Regions from separate parts of the Salinibacillus aidingensis genome, predicted to be linked through region 3. Evidence: riboswitches for the same ligand, from Rfam matches in the RefSeq annotation. Region 3 holds a riboswitch; each other region holds the start of a gene.
The links. Region 3 has a riboswitch for S-adenosylmethionine ahead of ACZ5OK_RS13385 (methionine ABC transporter ATP-binding protein). Riboswitches for the same ligand answer to the same signal wherever they lie in the genome.
Positions count from the first base shown of each region.

Region 1: linked by a shared signal. The riboswitch ahead of ACZ5OK_RS06520 (5-methyltetrahydropteroyltriglutamate--homocysteine S-methyltransferase) and the one ahead of ACZ5OK_RS13385 (methionine ABC transporter ATP-binding protein) in region 3 are both predicted to bind S-adenosylmethionine.
Region 2: linked by a shared signal. The riboswitch ahead of ACZ5OK_RS06555 (LLM class flavin-dependent oxidoreductase) and the one ahead of ACZ5OK_RS13385 (methionine ABC transporter ATP-binding protein) in region 3 are both predicted to bind S-adenosylmethionine.

Region 1 is NZ_AP043759.1:1,189,568-1,194,681, forward strand. Features, by position in the region: gene ACZ5OK_RS06510 (YitT family protein) at 16-840, opposite strand; gene ACZ5OK_RS06515 (hypothetical protein) at 1,079-1,240, shown strand; gene ACZ5OK_RS06520 (5-methyltetrahydropteroyltriglutamate--homocysteine S-methyltransferase) at 1,525-2,649, opposite strand; SAM riboswitch class I at 2,727-2,835, opposite strand; gene ACZ5OK_RS06525 (hypothetical protein) at 3,170-3,427, shown strand; gene ACZ5OK_RS06530 (tripartite tricarboxylate transporter permease) at 3,427-4,779, shown strand; gene mvk (mevalonate kinase) at 4,815-5,114, shown strand, end outside.
Region 2 is NZ_AP043759.1:1,195,632-1,200,745, forward strand. Features, by position in the region: gene mvaD (diphosphomevalonate decarboxylase) at 1-756, shown strand, start outside; gene ACZ5OK_RS06545 (phosphomevalonate kinase) at 921-2,021, shown strand; gene sdhB (succinate dehydrogenase iron-sulfur subunit) at 2,077-2,817, shown strand; SAM riboswitch class I at 2,956-3,067, shown strand; gene ACZ5OK_RS06555 (LLM class flavin-dependent oxidoreductase) at 3,360-4,409, shown strand; gene ACZ5OK_RS06560 (ATP-grasp domain-containing protein) at 4,427-5,114, shown strand, end outside.
Region 3 is NZ_AP043759.1:2,507,078-2,512,191, reverse strand. Features, by position in the region: gene gcvH (glycine cleavage system protein GcvH) at 1-44, shown strand, start outside; gene ACZ5OK_RS13395 (toprim domain-containing protein) at 234-608, shown strand; gene ACZ5OK_RS13390 (thioredoxin family protein) at 595-915, shown strand; SAM riboswitch class I at 1,040-1,165, shown strand; SAM riboswitch class I at 1,237-1,353, shown strand; gene ACZ5OK_RS13385 (methionine ABC transporter ATP-binding protein) at 1,652-2,680, shown strand; gene ACZ5OK_RS13380 (methionine ABC transporter permease) at 2,673-3,338, shown strand; gene ACZ5OK_RS13375 (MetQ/NlpA family ABC transporter substrate-binding protein) at 3,354-4,241, shown strand; gene ACZ5OK_RS13370 (hypothetical protein) at 4,458-4,610, shown strand; gene sufC (Fe-S cluster assembly ATPase SufC) at 5,023-5,114, shown strand, end outside.

The sequences.
Region 1 (5,114 bases), 1.3 Mb from region 3:
AACCCGTTAGGTTTTTCATTGAGTGCTTTTTTTGAAATTACTTCCTGAGACGTCTGCTACATTTTCAATGGCGATGAGCGCTTCAGGATCAATGTCATTTGCAATGCTTCGAACGATTGACAATTCAATACGGGTGACAACGGTGTAAATGATCTTTTTGGGATCATTTGTATAAACCCCTTCTCCATGAAAAAAGGTGATTCCACGCCCCAACTGCTGAATGAGTGAATCTGCCAATTCATCCGGAACGTCGGAAATAATCGTTACAGACTTGAGCTCCTCCATACCTTCAACAACGACATCAATCATTTTAAAGGCGATGTAATAAGTAATGATGGAATACATAGCCGTTTCCCAGCTGAAGACAAGTAAAGCAGCCAAAATAAAAATGAAAAAATTCATAATCATAACCAGCTGTCCTACAGATACCGGGCGTTCCTTACTGAATAAAATCGCGATAATTTCCGTTCCATCCAGTGCCCCGCCGGTACGAATCACCAGTCCGACGCCTGTTCCAAGAATCACCGCGCCGACAATCGTGGCTAAGAATAAGTCGTCCGTAACAGGCTCGAATTGATGCATAATGGCCGTGAAAATCGAGAGGACAACAATCCCATACAGTGTATGCATCGTAAATTTCCTTCCCATGCGGCGAAAGCCAATCAATAAAAAAGGAATATTAAATAAAATGATAAACACACTCATCTGATAATTGGTAATCGCACCTGCAATAATCGATAGTCCGATGACTCCACCGTCCAAAATGTCATTGGGAACGAGAAATAATTCCAGACCTATACTTGCAATGATGGCTCCAATGGTGATCATAAAGATTTGCATAATCTCTTTAAGGACTTTTTTTCTTCTGATTTTGGACAACAGAATCAGCCTTTCCTTCAAGTTGATGACCTCATACAGTACATATCATAACCATTCGCTTATAAATCATAATCGAAAGGTGAAGAGGACTGATCAGGATGACGGCCATAGAGACAGGTGCTGCAGACAAGATGTTTCTCATAATGTATACTCAAATTAACGATGAAACCTTTAGTTCTTATATGGCAGGTGTTAAAAGATGGAAAATGAATTTGTAGTAGGATGGGGTACACTAGCCTTGATTAATGCCGGGCTGGCGCAAGGAAAAAATCGTACGGGTCTAAACTGGTTTTTACTATCGTTATTCCTCGGTCCTTTAGCAACTTTTATCCTGTTATTTGTGGAGAAAAGGGAGGATTAGAATAGGCAAAAAAAGCGGAAGCACACGCTTGTCCAGCTGCGGCTCCTAGGTCAAGGCGGATATAAGCCAAAGCCATTGCGTGGCCAAAACCATGCCACTCCATGTCTTCGTCTTATCCCGCATGACCTGATCAGTCGCCTCCGCTCTTCTAATGTCCAGCTGCGGCTCCCAGGCCCAAGCGGTCATAAGCAGAATACCCTCCATGGCCAAAAGCGGCCACTCCGGATATTCTGCTTATGCCGTCGGGCCTAAACGGCCGCCTCCGCTTTTCCGAATTTACCTTGCTATTTCCACACATCTTCAGCAATCTGAATGACATGACGGAGCTTATTCCATTGTTCTTCCTCTGTGAGCAGGTTTCCTTCTTCTGTCGATGCAAACCCGCATTGTGGACTCAGACACAATTGGTCAAGGTTTACATATTTACCTGCCTGTTCAATTCTGCGTTTTACGTCGTCTGCTTCCTCAAGCTTACCGGATTTTGATGTAATCAGTCCAAGTACCAACTTTAAATCATTGCGGTGGACAAAACGCAGGGGATCAAATCCTCCTGAACGTTCATCGTCATATTCTAAAAATAGCCCATCAACATCGAGTCCGCCAAAAATCGTTTCAGAGGCGGCATCATAGCTTCCAGATGAAGCCCAGGTGGACTGGAAATTGCCACGGCAAATGTGCATGGTAATCTGTAGGTCATCCGGGCGATTTGCGATGGAATTATTAATGGTTTTGGCGAAGTACTTTTGTAATTCCTCAGGTTCCTGACCACGTGAGCGAATCATTTCACGGCCTTTTTCATTAAAAAACAGGGACCATGACGTATCATCCAGCTGTAAATAACGGCAGCCAGCATCGTAGAAGGCCTGAATCGCTTTCTGATAAGCTTTGGTTAAATCCGTTAATAAAGCGTCGTCATCCTTGTAAAAATGGGTGTTATTTTTTCCCCTGAACCAAAGCATATTTGGGCTTGGAATCGTCATTTTGGCGGTGTGGCTGCCGGCCAGACTATGTACGTATTTATAATGGTCAAGCATTGGATGATCACTGAAATCGATGCTGTCAGTAATTTTTACGCCGTGAGCTTTTGTTTTGGTTCCATGGAACTGAATGCCTTCTCCCGTATTATAGCCCTCTACACCATCCAGACCTTCAAGGAAGTCAAAATGCCACCAGGCCCGGCGGAATTCTCCATCCGTTACGGCCTGTAAGCCAATTTCCTTCTGCTTTTCTACAATCCGTGCGATTTCCTGGTCTTCAATCTCTTTCAAACGTTCGGCGCTTATTTCACCTTTTTCCTTTTGAATTCGTCCCTGTTTAATTCGCTCGGACCTTAATAGACTGCCGACGTGATCAGCCCGAAATGGAGGGTTTACCCTTGTTTTTGATTGTGTTATTTGACTTTGAACCATGAAAATCCCTTCTTTCATAAAATTTAATAAAAAAGAGCCTTCATAAGAAGAAGGCTCTTTTTGTCAACGGAACATTCTTCTTATCTTTAAGGTATTCTACTACCTTACTGGAATTAGCACCGGGCCTGTTACAGGCTGGTTGCTGAGGTGTCATCGGGCCAGTCCCTCAACCTCTCTGGATAAGAAAAGTACGTTATGGAGTTGTCTTAAGAACTTTCTATCAATATATAATAAATGATTCAGAAAGGCAACACTTTATAAAAAATTTCCACAAAAAGCACCAGGAGCGGAGTCGTTTGAAAATAAACAATAGTAAATAAAAAAGCACCATTCTTTTTTTCTGGCCAAAAAAAAGTTATCATCTATAAGGAGTACTTTTTCATTTAGGTAAATCAGCTGTTTACAGGTGGACAAACAGGGGTGTTGCCGATGAATATGAATGGTTTTTCCACCGCAGGCTAAAAACGAGTGTATAATAGAGGAGTTGAGCGTATGCAAATTGACAGGATGGGGTTTTTGTATGACTAAAGGAAATAAAAAGCATAACCATGAACCGCAGAATATAGAAGTATGGGAAGATCTTGTACATATAAAGGATTTAGGGCTTGCCCTTCTTATCTGTGGGGCTGGAGCATTGGGAGGATATTTTCTTGCTCCAAACAATGCCTCTGAACCTTTATTTTATGGACTGGCAGGTGCCGTGCTTGGATTTATCATCAGCAGTTTTATTATTAAACCAAAACGTACATTTGAAGAGATAAGGGAAGAGGATCAATGATGGATATTAGTTTAATTTTACAGATGGTGCTCGTTGCTGGAATTGCATCTGTACTCTATACATTAATCGGAGTGGCACCTGGTACAGATGAAACAGCTGTCTTAGCACCCGTAACTCTTGTTTTAGTTCTGGCTGGATTTGAACCTGTGATTATTTTAACGTTCTTCATGGCAGCGATTGTAGCCAAGAAATTAACTGATTCGATTCCGGTTGCTGTTGCCGGTATTCCAGGCGGGGTGATGTCGGCACCAATGGTAGAACATGCCCTCGTCTTGAAGAAACACGGACTGGCGGATACCAGTATTAGAAAAATGGCTTCCGGCTCGGTGATTGGAACGATTGTATCGATTCCTATCAGTTTTGCTTTGGCAAATGTTCTTTCCGAATTTTCGGAGGTTATTAAGGAGTATACCGATCCCATTTTCTTTTTTGGAGCTATCTTTTTAGCCTTAATGACTAAAAATAAGTGGCTTGCCTTAGTATCTATATTGCCGCTTGCTCTGTTAATTCAAGGGCTGCGTCACTTATATTGGGGAGTCGGGATTGTTCCTGAGGATACGACGGTATTTATCTCCTTTTTCTTAGGAATTACTATTGGTCCTGTGATATTAACCCTATTTGAATTGTTAAATGGTGACTTACGTTCAAAATTAACGCGTCACGATACAAAGAAGATTTCCTTTAAAATCAGCAAAAAAATTAAGGGGTTTCCGAATCCGTTTCGTATTCTGACAAAAAATGAGACGGTTTCAAGCTTCTTTTCTTCCATATTAGGTGTGGGGACCTTTTTCTTAAGTCCTGTGGGTATGACCATTATGATTGGTGAGGTTGTGGCAAGTAAGATTAAGGATCCGGTCAAAAAGGCTGCACGTGCCATTTCATCGATGGATGCTTTAACAAATGCGGCTTATATTAGCGGGACTTTAATTCCACTAATTGCACTTGGCATTCCATTATCGCCAACAGCTATTGGACCTGGACATGCACTGTTTAATGCACCACCAGTTTTTACACAGGACCATAATTTGCATCATATCTTATCAATGTCTGAATTTTTTTGGGCGACAATTATTGGTGCCGGAATTGCGATTTTGATTACGTATTTTGTAACGGTGAAGTATGCGGTGCAGATTTGCCGCTTTGTCTTTAAGCGTATTCCGCATGAGGCGATGCTGGGCTTGTTTTTCGGGCTGGTTCTTCTCCTCGCCTATATGGATGCAGGCTGGCTGAATGTTGCCGGAGTTCTGCTTATTGGACTGGTTGCAGGCGTCCTTAACCGGTTAGGCGTCAACTACGGTGTTCAGTTTATGACATTATATGCAGCACCATTTATTGTTAATACGTTATTTTAAAAACAGAATTGATTGAATAGAAGTGGGGGATGTTTATGCGTTCATCTTCTCAAATAAAGGGAGAGGGAACTGCCCATAGTAAACTCATCTTAATTGGAGAACATTCAGTTGTATATGGGGAGCCGGCGATTGCTCTTCCATTTCCATTACTTATGGTAAAATCAACGGTACAAGAAGGTGCTGGTGAAATTACCATATCCAGTGACTTTTATAATGGCCCGCTCGGTACGATTCCGGACCGGTTGGAGGGCATTGCTGTATGTATTCGTGAATCGTTAAAATTCTTAGCCAAACCGGCAAAAGATATACATTTTACAATCAAATCCATGATTCCG
Region 2 (5,114 bases), 1.3 Mb from region 3:
GCCGTTCGTTCGGTGAATCATGTTCCGACATCAGCAGGTTTTGCTTCGTCTGCATCAGGGTTTGCCGCTTTGGCTGCAGCTTCAACTAAGGCACTGGGTCTTGATTTGGACAGGAAAACCCTCTCCATCCTTGCCCGTCAAGGATCAGGATCTGCGTGCCGTTCCGTTTTTGGAGGATTTGCCGAATGGGAAAAAGGAAGCCGGACTGATGGTTCCGATTCCTATGCCGTGCCGATTATGAGTAAAACGGAGTGGGATGTCCGTGTATTGTCCGTGCTGCTGGAATCAAACGAAAAGCCGATCTCCAGCCGTAAAGGGATGAAGCGTACAGTGGAGACCTCTCCGTTTTATTCAGGGTGGCTTGAAGCAGTTGACCATGAATTAAAAGAAATAAAAACAGCGATACGAACGAAAGACTTTGAGCGGTTAGGAAAGGTCGCCGAAGCCAATGCATTAAAAATGCACGCAACGATGCTGGGCTCCCATCCGCCATTTACCTATTGGCAGAGTAGTACAATGGCTGTCATGGAAGAAGTACAGCATCTGAGAGATAAAGGAATACAGGCTTATTATACGATTGATGCAGGACCTAACGTAAAAATTCTGTGTCTTCCGGAAGACGAGCAGAAGATACGGGATGAGCTGGAAAATCTGGAAATGGTGAAAGGCATATACGGCTGTCGACCTGGTCCCGGTATTGAATATAAAGAGAAACTTCCATCACTGGGGGATTCTCCATCCCCCAGTGATGGTTAGTTGAACTTATCAGGAATTTACCGGACGTTTATCCCCACTTAGTCTTGTTGGGTTACCCTCAAGACTTGAAGAAGGGATAATACGGCCAGTTCATGCGTGATAAAGATCGATTGTAGTTGTAAAAAAGCCTGGTCTTAAAGTGATCTGAAAGAGAGGGAATTCCATTGCCCATCAAGATAAAAGTCCCGGGAAAATTAATGATAGCAGGTGAATATGCCGTACTGGAACCGAATCAGTATGCCATCGTAGCCGCTGTCAACCGCTATGTTTATGCAGAAATCACACCAAGTAATCAATATAAATTTTCCCTTCCTGATTTAGGCTTTGAAACGGTTTCGTGGGTATCCAATTCCCATTCAATTGAATTCAGTGAAACCGATGAAAAATTACGGTTTGTTCAAAATACGATTATGGCTGTGAAGGATTATCTGAATGAAGCATCCATACACCTTTCTCCCTTCCATCTAACGGTTACAAGTGAGCTCGATGATCCCTCGGGTAAAAAATACGGCCTTGGTTCCAGTGCCGCCGTTGTTGTTTCTGTGGTATCGTCCATTTTAGCGCTGGCCCAAAAGCAGACGGATGCCTTTCACGTAAATAAGGATTTGATTTTTAAGCTTGCCACGCTTGCCCATGTTAAGACGCAGGGGAGCGGATCCGGAGCTGATGTAGCTGCATCAACCTATGGGGGATGGCTCGAGTATTCTGCTTTTCAGGCAGACTGGCTCCTTGATCAAATGCAGCAGACCTCTGTCAGGGCTCTGGTTGATCAGCCATGGCCGTATTTATCCATTCGCTCTATAAATCCGCCCGATGGACTTCGCCTCTGTACCGGGTGGACCGGAAAAGCGGCTTCAACAGGGCCGATGATCAAACAGCTGAAGCATGGACAGCAGGAACATCGAAACATTTACCATACCTTCGTGGAAGAAAGCCATGAGGCGGTAAAAGGACTGGTCAGAGGTTTTGACGAAAATGACCTTCCATTGTCCTTACAGAGTTTAAAGAAAAATCGCGCCATCCTTGTAAAATTAGGAAAAGAAGTGGGTATGCTAATAGAAACACCAATATTGGCAAGTTTATCCGAGTTAGCGGAGCAAATAGGAGGAAGTGGTAAATCCTCTGGTGCAGGTGGCGGAGATTGTGGCATCGCGTTTGTTCGCTCACAGCGTCAGGTTGAAGAGTTATGGGAAGCCTGGAGAGAAGCAGGGATTGAACCTTTAAATCTGGATGTTGACCACGATGGAAGCACCTGGCACGAGTAAGCCGATTTACCTCTCTTGCTGGTGAAACCGACTTTTTCTGCAAGGAGGAAGCGACATGGATAACATTGAGGTCAGGATTACCCGTCAGGATCATCCTGAGTCAGAGCCCTATGAAGAAACGTTTTCCATTCCTTATCGATCCAATATGAACATTATTTCTGTTCTGATGGAAATCCGGCAAAATCCGGTGACAAAGGATGGGAAGCAAACCACTCCTGTGCAATGGGATATGAATTGTTTAGAGGAGGTTTGCGGGGCCTGCTCCATGCTGATTAATGGCAAGCCCAGACAGGCCTGTTCAACATTGGTTGACCAGCTGGAGCAGCCGATTACCCTTGCCCCAATGACTACCTTTCCGGTTATAAGGGATTTATTTATCGACCGTGGGAAAATGTTTGATGCGTTAAAGCGTGTAAAGGCATGGATTCCGATTGATGGAACCTATGACATTGGTCCGGGTCCACGCATGAATGAAAATACCCGACAATGGGCCTATGAGTTATCCAAATGCTTCACGTGTGGGGTTTGTCTTGAAGCCTGTCCAAACGTGAACGAAAAAACTGACTTTTTAGGACCTTTCGTATTTGCACAGATTCGTCTGAAAAATGTACATCCCACAGGCGAAATGAATAAAGAAGAGCGTTTGGAAGCCTTTATGGGAGAAGGTGGACTTGAAGAATGCGGAAACTCGCAAAATTGTGTTCAATCCTGTCCTAAAGGAATTCCACTGACTACATCCATTGCAGCCATCAACAGAGAAGCTACGGTGCAGTCGTTTAAAAGCTTTTTTGGGTAAGCGGCTGTCTCCTGATTTCTAATGATATTAAAAAGAAATGGGGTAAAATTTTCACTCCTTTTAGGGAAGTAATCCAATTGGTATGGTTGACATTTTTTCTTTTATGATTTATGATTTTTCTAACAATTTTATATAGGAATCTTATCCAGAGAGGTGGAGGGAAATGGCCCTTGGAAGCCTCGGCAGCAGGTTCTTTTTTGAAAGAATACTGTGCCAAATCCATCAAGTCAGTGTGCTTGAAAGATAAGAGGACGAGTCGATTACAGTGGTTTCAACTCTCTTCTTATTGGAAGAGAGTTTTTTCTTATCCAGCAAATCATAAAAAAAGCTATTTGTGGATTAGAAAACAAGAGAGGCCACGTCCGGCTCCAGCGCCCAGCGACTAGCGTGACTTCCTTCACCTCCGTCCGATAAGTCAACATCGACTCACGCTGTTCGTCGTGTTTCCTTTATCTCCTACGGTTCAGTTCAGTCCGTACGTCGCTAAACGGGCGCTTCCGCCTTTGATTTTTTACATAACAACACAACAGGGAGTGGAGAACATGAAATATGGATTCTGGTTACCGATTTTTGGAGGCTGGCTTCGAAATGTAAAGGATGAACAGATGCCGCCTACCTATGATTATGCAAAAGAAGTGATTCAGTCAGCAGAGAAGTGGGGATATGATACAACCTTAATCGCTGAGTTATATTTAAATGATATTAAAGGAATTGAGCACGATTCACTGGAAGCCTGGACGACAGCTGCGGCATTGGCTGCTGTGACGGAAAAAATCGAAATTATGACGGCTGTCCGGCCAGGGTTTCATCATCCGGCAGTGACCGCAAAACAGGCGGCCAATATTGATCACATCAGTAAGGGGCGTTTTACGTTAAATATCGTGTCCGGCTGGTGGGAAGGGGAGTCCAGACAATACGGCGGGGCTTTCACGAGACACGATGAACGCTATGACCGGACAACTGAATTTCTTGATATTCTTAAAGGAATGTGGACGGAAGATTCGTTTTCCTATAATGGGGACTTCTATCAGGTAGAGGATGCGAAACTGGCCCCTAAACCTGTGCAAAAGCCGAACCCTGTCCTTTATGCAGGGGGAGAGAGTGAAAAAGGCAAGCAGGTGATTTCCTCAGCCTGCGATGCGTATGTCATGCATGGAGGAACGGTAGATGAGGTCGCCAGTAAAATTCAGGATATGAAAAATCGCAGAACAGCAGCAGGGAAGGAGCCCTTGCAATCATTTGGGATGGCAGCATATGTCATTTGCCGGGATACTGAAGAAGAGGCACTGAAGGAACTGGAACGGATTACGACCGTTGAGGATATGAGCGGATATGCAGGCTTTAAAGATTTCACTTCCAAATCCGAGCTTGAGCAAAGGATTCAGTTGCAGGATTATTCGGTTTCCAATCGTGGGTTACGGCCTAATCTTGTCGGAACTCCTGATCAGATTGCCGAGAGAATTTTAGAATACGAGCAAGCCGGAGTAGACTTACTGTTATTACAGTGTTCACCGCAATTAGAGGAACTGAAGCGATTTTCCAATCAGGTTATGCCACTGGTAGAAGAATTACGGGCAAAGGTTCAAAACTAATCTTAAGGAGTGTTTAGATGAGTAAGGTGTATGTCATCCATGAAAATGAAGAATGGACGGAGCATTTATTTAAGAGATTGGAAGAGTTGGAGATTCCCTATGAAGACTGGCTGCTTGATCACGGGTCCATTGATTTGACCGAGGAACCCCCTGAGGGCATCTTTTATAACCGGATGAGTGCTTCCTCGCATACGAGAGGAAATCGTTATTCACCTGAACTGGCCAGCGCGGTGATAGGATGGCTTGAAGCCTATGGACGCACGGTCATAAATGGGAGTCGTGCCTTACAATTAGAGGTTAGCAAGGTGCTTCAGTATTTGGAGCTTGAAAAACACGGGGTTCGAACACCCAAAACCATCGCAGCGGTTGGAAAAGAAGAGTTAATCAGGAAGGCGGAGGCATTTGAAGGACAGAAATTCATTACCAAGCATAACCGTGCCGGAAAGGGTCTTGGCGTCCAGCTCTTTCAATCTGTGGATGCATTGAAAGAATATGTGGAAGGTGAGGATTTTGAGGAGCCAGTGGACGGTATTACACTGATTCAGGAATATATCGAATCACCAGAATCCTTTATTACCCGCTGTGAATTTGTTGGTGGCAGGTTTTTATATGCGGTACGTGTCGATACTTCAGAGGGCTTTGAGCTTTGTCCGGCCGATGCCTGCACGATTGATGATTTATTCTGTCCGGCAGGGGAAGAACCGG
Region 3 (5,114 bases):
TGTCAGCAGAAGCGTATGAAAAAATGGTCAACGAAGAAGAATAATATGTGGCTTAAAGAGACAGGCAGTGTGCACACGCTGCCTTTTTATTACGCATTAACCGTCCGTAATCCCGTACTTCAAATCTTAAGGGTAACCTAACAAGACAAAGTGGGGGATAAGCGGCCAGTAAATGCCTTATAATTTTCCTATCTATAAGATTAATAATTACATATAATGTTGTGGTGATTGTTATGATCGAGGTAGAGAAAGTCATCATTGTCGAAGGGCGTTCCGATTATAAAAAAGTGAAAGAAATAATCAACGAGCCTCTGCAGATTCTTTACACAAATGGTACGATAAGTATGGATCGGTTGGAAGCTCTTGTAGACGAACACTTCCTGAATGACAAGGAAGTTTATATTTTAGTGGATGCAGATGATCCTGGACATAAGCTCAGAAATCAACTTAGACAAGAGCTCCCCCATGCTATTCATTTATATGTAGATCGTTCTTTTCGGGAAGTAGAAACAACCCCGAATCATGAATTAGCCTCTGTCTTAGCATCCGCAAATCTTAAAGTACACACGGATTTTCTAAAGGGGTATGGTTATCATGCAGGAAATTAACGAAAAAGACTTGCCCATTATTCTGGAAAGTCAATATAAGCAATTTATTTTTCTATACACACCTTTTTGCGGGACGTGTAAAGTGGCGGGGAAAATGCTGGAGACGCTGGAGAATATAGAAAATCTCCCAGACTTTCATACGATGAATGCCTCGCTGTTCCCTGGTTTTATGCAGAACTATCAAATTGAAAGTGTTCCATGTCTGGCTATTATACAGGAAGGACAGATTTTAGATAAAACCTATGCATTCCATTCTGTCCCATTTATGTATGAGAAACTGCTTAAGTATACAGCTGACAAAGAATGACAGCATATGTCAGATTTCCCGGGAAATAAATACGTGAAAAAACAAAAGATATTCAGCGAAAACTGTTGACTGGTTCTAACAGACTATGCTAATATATCAATTATTCAATAAAAATATGAATCTCGTCTTATCAAGAGAGGTGGAGGGACTGGCCCTGTGAAGCCCGGCAACCTTCAAATCATTCTTTGTCTATGATTTGAAACGGTGCCAAATCCTTCAAAGTTAGAGCGCTGGCTTTGATAGATAAGAAGAGAGATAATCGGTTTGTGTTTATCCCTCTTCTTATGGAAGAGGGATTTTTAATTGAATAAGTGAATAGATCTCTTATCACGAGTGGCGGAGGGACTGGCCTGATGAAGCCCGGCAACCATCAGACAAAAATGTTTTGTTTGAGAAGGTGCCAATTCCTGCAAAGCGTATAGCTTTGACAGATAAGAGAACAGAAGATAATCCAGGCTTTTCTGTTCTCTTGTGAACGGAAAAGCTTTTTAATAATTGTTTAGGAAATTATAAAATAGGCAAATTGTGGATAAGAAAAACAAATGAGGCCACGTCCGGCTCCGGCGCCCAGCGACTAGCGAGACTTCCTTCACCTCCGTCCGATAAGTCAACATTGACTTACAAGGTTCGTCGTGTTTCCTTTATCTCCTACGGCTCAGTCCAGTCCGTACGTCGCTAAACGGGCGCTTCCGCCTTTGTTCTAATCAAAACGCAATCATGAAGAGGGTGAGTAAAAGTGATTTCCATTAAAAACCTTTCAAAAATATATAAAAGTAAAAACCGGGATGATGTAACGGCCGTTGATAACATAGACCTTTCGATAAATCAGGGAGAAATCTTTGGAGTTATCGGCTATAGTGGTGCCGGTAAAAGTACATTTATTCGTCTGCTTAACCGTTTGGAAGAGCCGACAGACGGCAAAATCATCATGAATGAAAAGGACATGACGAATTTAAGTAATAAAGAATTACGTAATGAAAGACAAAAAATTGGAATGATTTTTCAGCATTTCAATCTCCTGTGGTCCAGAACTGTATTTGACAATATCGCCTTTCCACTTGAAATTGCCGGGATACCAAAGGAACAACGGAAAAGCAAGGTTCAGGAGCTGATTGAGCTTGTTGGTCTTGCAGGCAGAGAAGATTACTACCCTTCACAGTTAAGTGGAGGGCAAAAGCAAAGAGTGGGAATTGCAAGAGCCCTTGCCAATGATCCGAAAGTTCTTTTGTGTGACGAAGCAACTTCTGCGCTGGATCCGCAAACAACCGATGATATTTTGGATCTGCTGGTGAGCATTAATCAAAAGCTTGGGCTTACCATTATTGTCATCACACACGAAATGCATGTCATTAAAAAGATTTGTCAGCAGGTTGCCGTTATGGATAATGGGAAAGTCATCGAGCAGGGTGAGGTTCTGGAGGTCTTTATGCATCCGAAAGAGAAAACGACTCGCCGTTTTGTACAGCAGGTGATGGGCGAACAGGTGGAGCAGAGCCCCATTCATTATTTCGTGAAGAATTATGAATCTGGCAAGGTTCTCCGGCTTCACTTTGTTGGTGAAACAGCAAATCAGGCTATAATCAGTAAACTTGTAAAAAGGTTTAATGTTGAAATCAATATTTTACAGGGGAACATTACGCAGACTAAAGATGGAGCCTATGGTACTTTGTATGTCCATATGGATGGTCCAGAAGAAGTAGTGAATGAAGCTATTAAATATATACAGCAAACCTCGGTAGAACTGGAGGTAGAAGAGAATGCTTAGAGAATTGTTTCCGAACGTTGTTATGGAAGATTTGAAAGTCGCGACAAATCAAACACTTTATATGACAGGGATATCAGTCCTTGGAACATTGATTCTCGGAATTTTACTTGGATTATTACTGTTTTTGACGGATCGCCAGGGCATACTTAACAGGAGTTTGAATTTTATTACAGCTACTATTGTGAATGTCTTTCGTGCGATACCGTTTATTATATTGATCCTCCTCTTATTCCCTTTTACAGATTGGCTGATGGGAACAATTAGAGGACCAAAGGCAGCTTTACCAGCTCTTATCATTGGGGCTGCACCATTTTATGCAAGGCTTGTGGAAATTGCACTGAAGGAGGTGGATAAGGGGGTAATTGAAGCAGCCAGAGCAATGGGAGCAAAAACGAGACACATCGTATTTAAGGTTCTTTTGCCAGAATCTATGCCCGCTTTAATTTCAGGCTTAACGGTAACAGCCATTAATTTAATTAGCTTTACAGCTATGGCAGGAGCAATCGGTGCCGGTGGTTTAGGAGACTTAGCTTATCGGAAAGGGTTTCAGGCCTGGGACTTTGATGTTGTGTTTGCATGTACTGTACTTATTGTAATTATTGTGTTTATTTTCCAATTTGCAGGGGATTTCTTATCTAAAAAAATTGATAAACGATAAAGGAGAGAGAAAAAAATGAAAAAATTGTTCACATTATTATTTGTTTCCTTGTTTGTTTTTGTTTTAGCAGCATGTGGTGGCCAAGATAGTACACAGGAAGACACAAATGGCGATGATAGCCAAACGGAAGGGAATACTACTGAGCAGGCGGAAGAAAGTGAAGAAGAAGCGACAACCATTACGGTAGGAGCTACAGCCATTCCTCATTCGGAAGTATTAGAAGAAGCGAAACCATTACTTGAAGAAAAAGGCATTAACCTGAATATCGAAACCTATGATGAATATATCCTTCCAAATCGTGATTTGTCTGAAGGACGTATTGATGCTAACTATTATCAGCACACCCCATTTTTAAATCAGCAAAAGGAAGAATTTGACTATGACTTTGCCAGCCTTGGCGGCATTCATATCGAACCAATGGGTGTTTATTCCAAGAATATTAACAGTGTTGAGGAAATTCCTGATGGTACTACTGTTATTTTAAGTAACTCTGTAGCTGATCATGGACGAATCCTTGCCCTTTTTGAGCGTGAAGGACTTATTTCCTTTAAAGATGGTGTTGATCCACAATCTGCTACGTTGGATGATATTACTGAGAATCCAAAAGACCTGAAATTTGATGCAAAATACGAAGCAGCTACTCTTCCGCAATATTACGAACGTGAAGAGGATGTACTTGTTGCCATTAATACAAACTATGCGATTGAAGCAGGGCTGCAGCCTAGTAAGGATGCATTAATCCTGGAGGGTTCTGAGTCCCCTTATGCGAACCTTGTTGTAACGAAGAGTGAAAATAAGGACAGTGAAGCTCTTCAAACATTGGTGGAAGTTCTTCGATCAGAAGAGATTCAATCTTTCATGGAAGAAAAATATAACGGGGCTATTGTTCCTGTCAGCGAATAAAAAGAACAGTAGAGTTATAGGAAGAATCACGTTCTATTTATAAAGAAAGGAGATGTAATTTTCGTATAAGAAGTTACATCTCCTTTTATATGTTCTAAGATTTGAATCTGCCCTTTGTTTTAACAGGAAATGAAGTGGTATACTTCTTACATATAATATTGAAAGGATGATTTAGTTATTTCTTCTGACAGTTTAGGATTACAGTATACTGGTGAAATGGAAAAAGCCATGCAGCAGTCCCATGGGATGGGATATATGGAGTATAGCCGTAAGCTTGATAAAAGAATGTTAGTTGAAAAGCGAAGGGAAATGAGCTATCAGAAAAGCAGGCAGGTTGTTGCTGAATATGATCGTCAATTATTCAGATAGACTTTAAAGGAAAAGGGCTGGGCCAGCGGAATTTGGTCTCAGTCCTTTTCTTTTTAAGTTTTACTTCATTAGATCCTCTCATAATTTTTTTAATTACAACGAAAAAGTGTTATAGTTAATTTAGATATAATTCTCAATTCTATAAGCTTACATATCAATGGTGGACAAGTTATCAAACTGAGAATTCCTGTACCATGGATCATGCAATGTCGCTGGTTCACTCCCTGGTTAAAAGTGGGATATTTCGCCTATTCTGCTAATGAGGTCCTGTATGGATTCGGTTGCCCATGTTTTCTTTATAGGAATACAGGTGCTCATTGTTGAATCCAGTTTCTATTTGTTATAAGATTGTAATGAGAATAGATTGAGAATAATAGTTATTTTATTAAATACAATAAATGGAGGTATCGTTATGGCAGGTTCAACATTAGAAATCAAAGATCTTCATGTCGAAATTGAAGGAACAGAGATTTTGAAAGGGGTTAACCTTACAATAAATAGCGG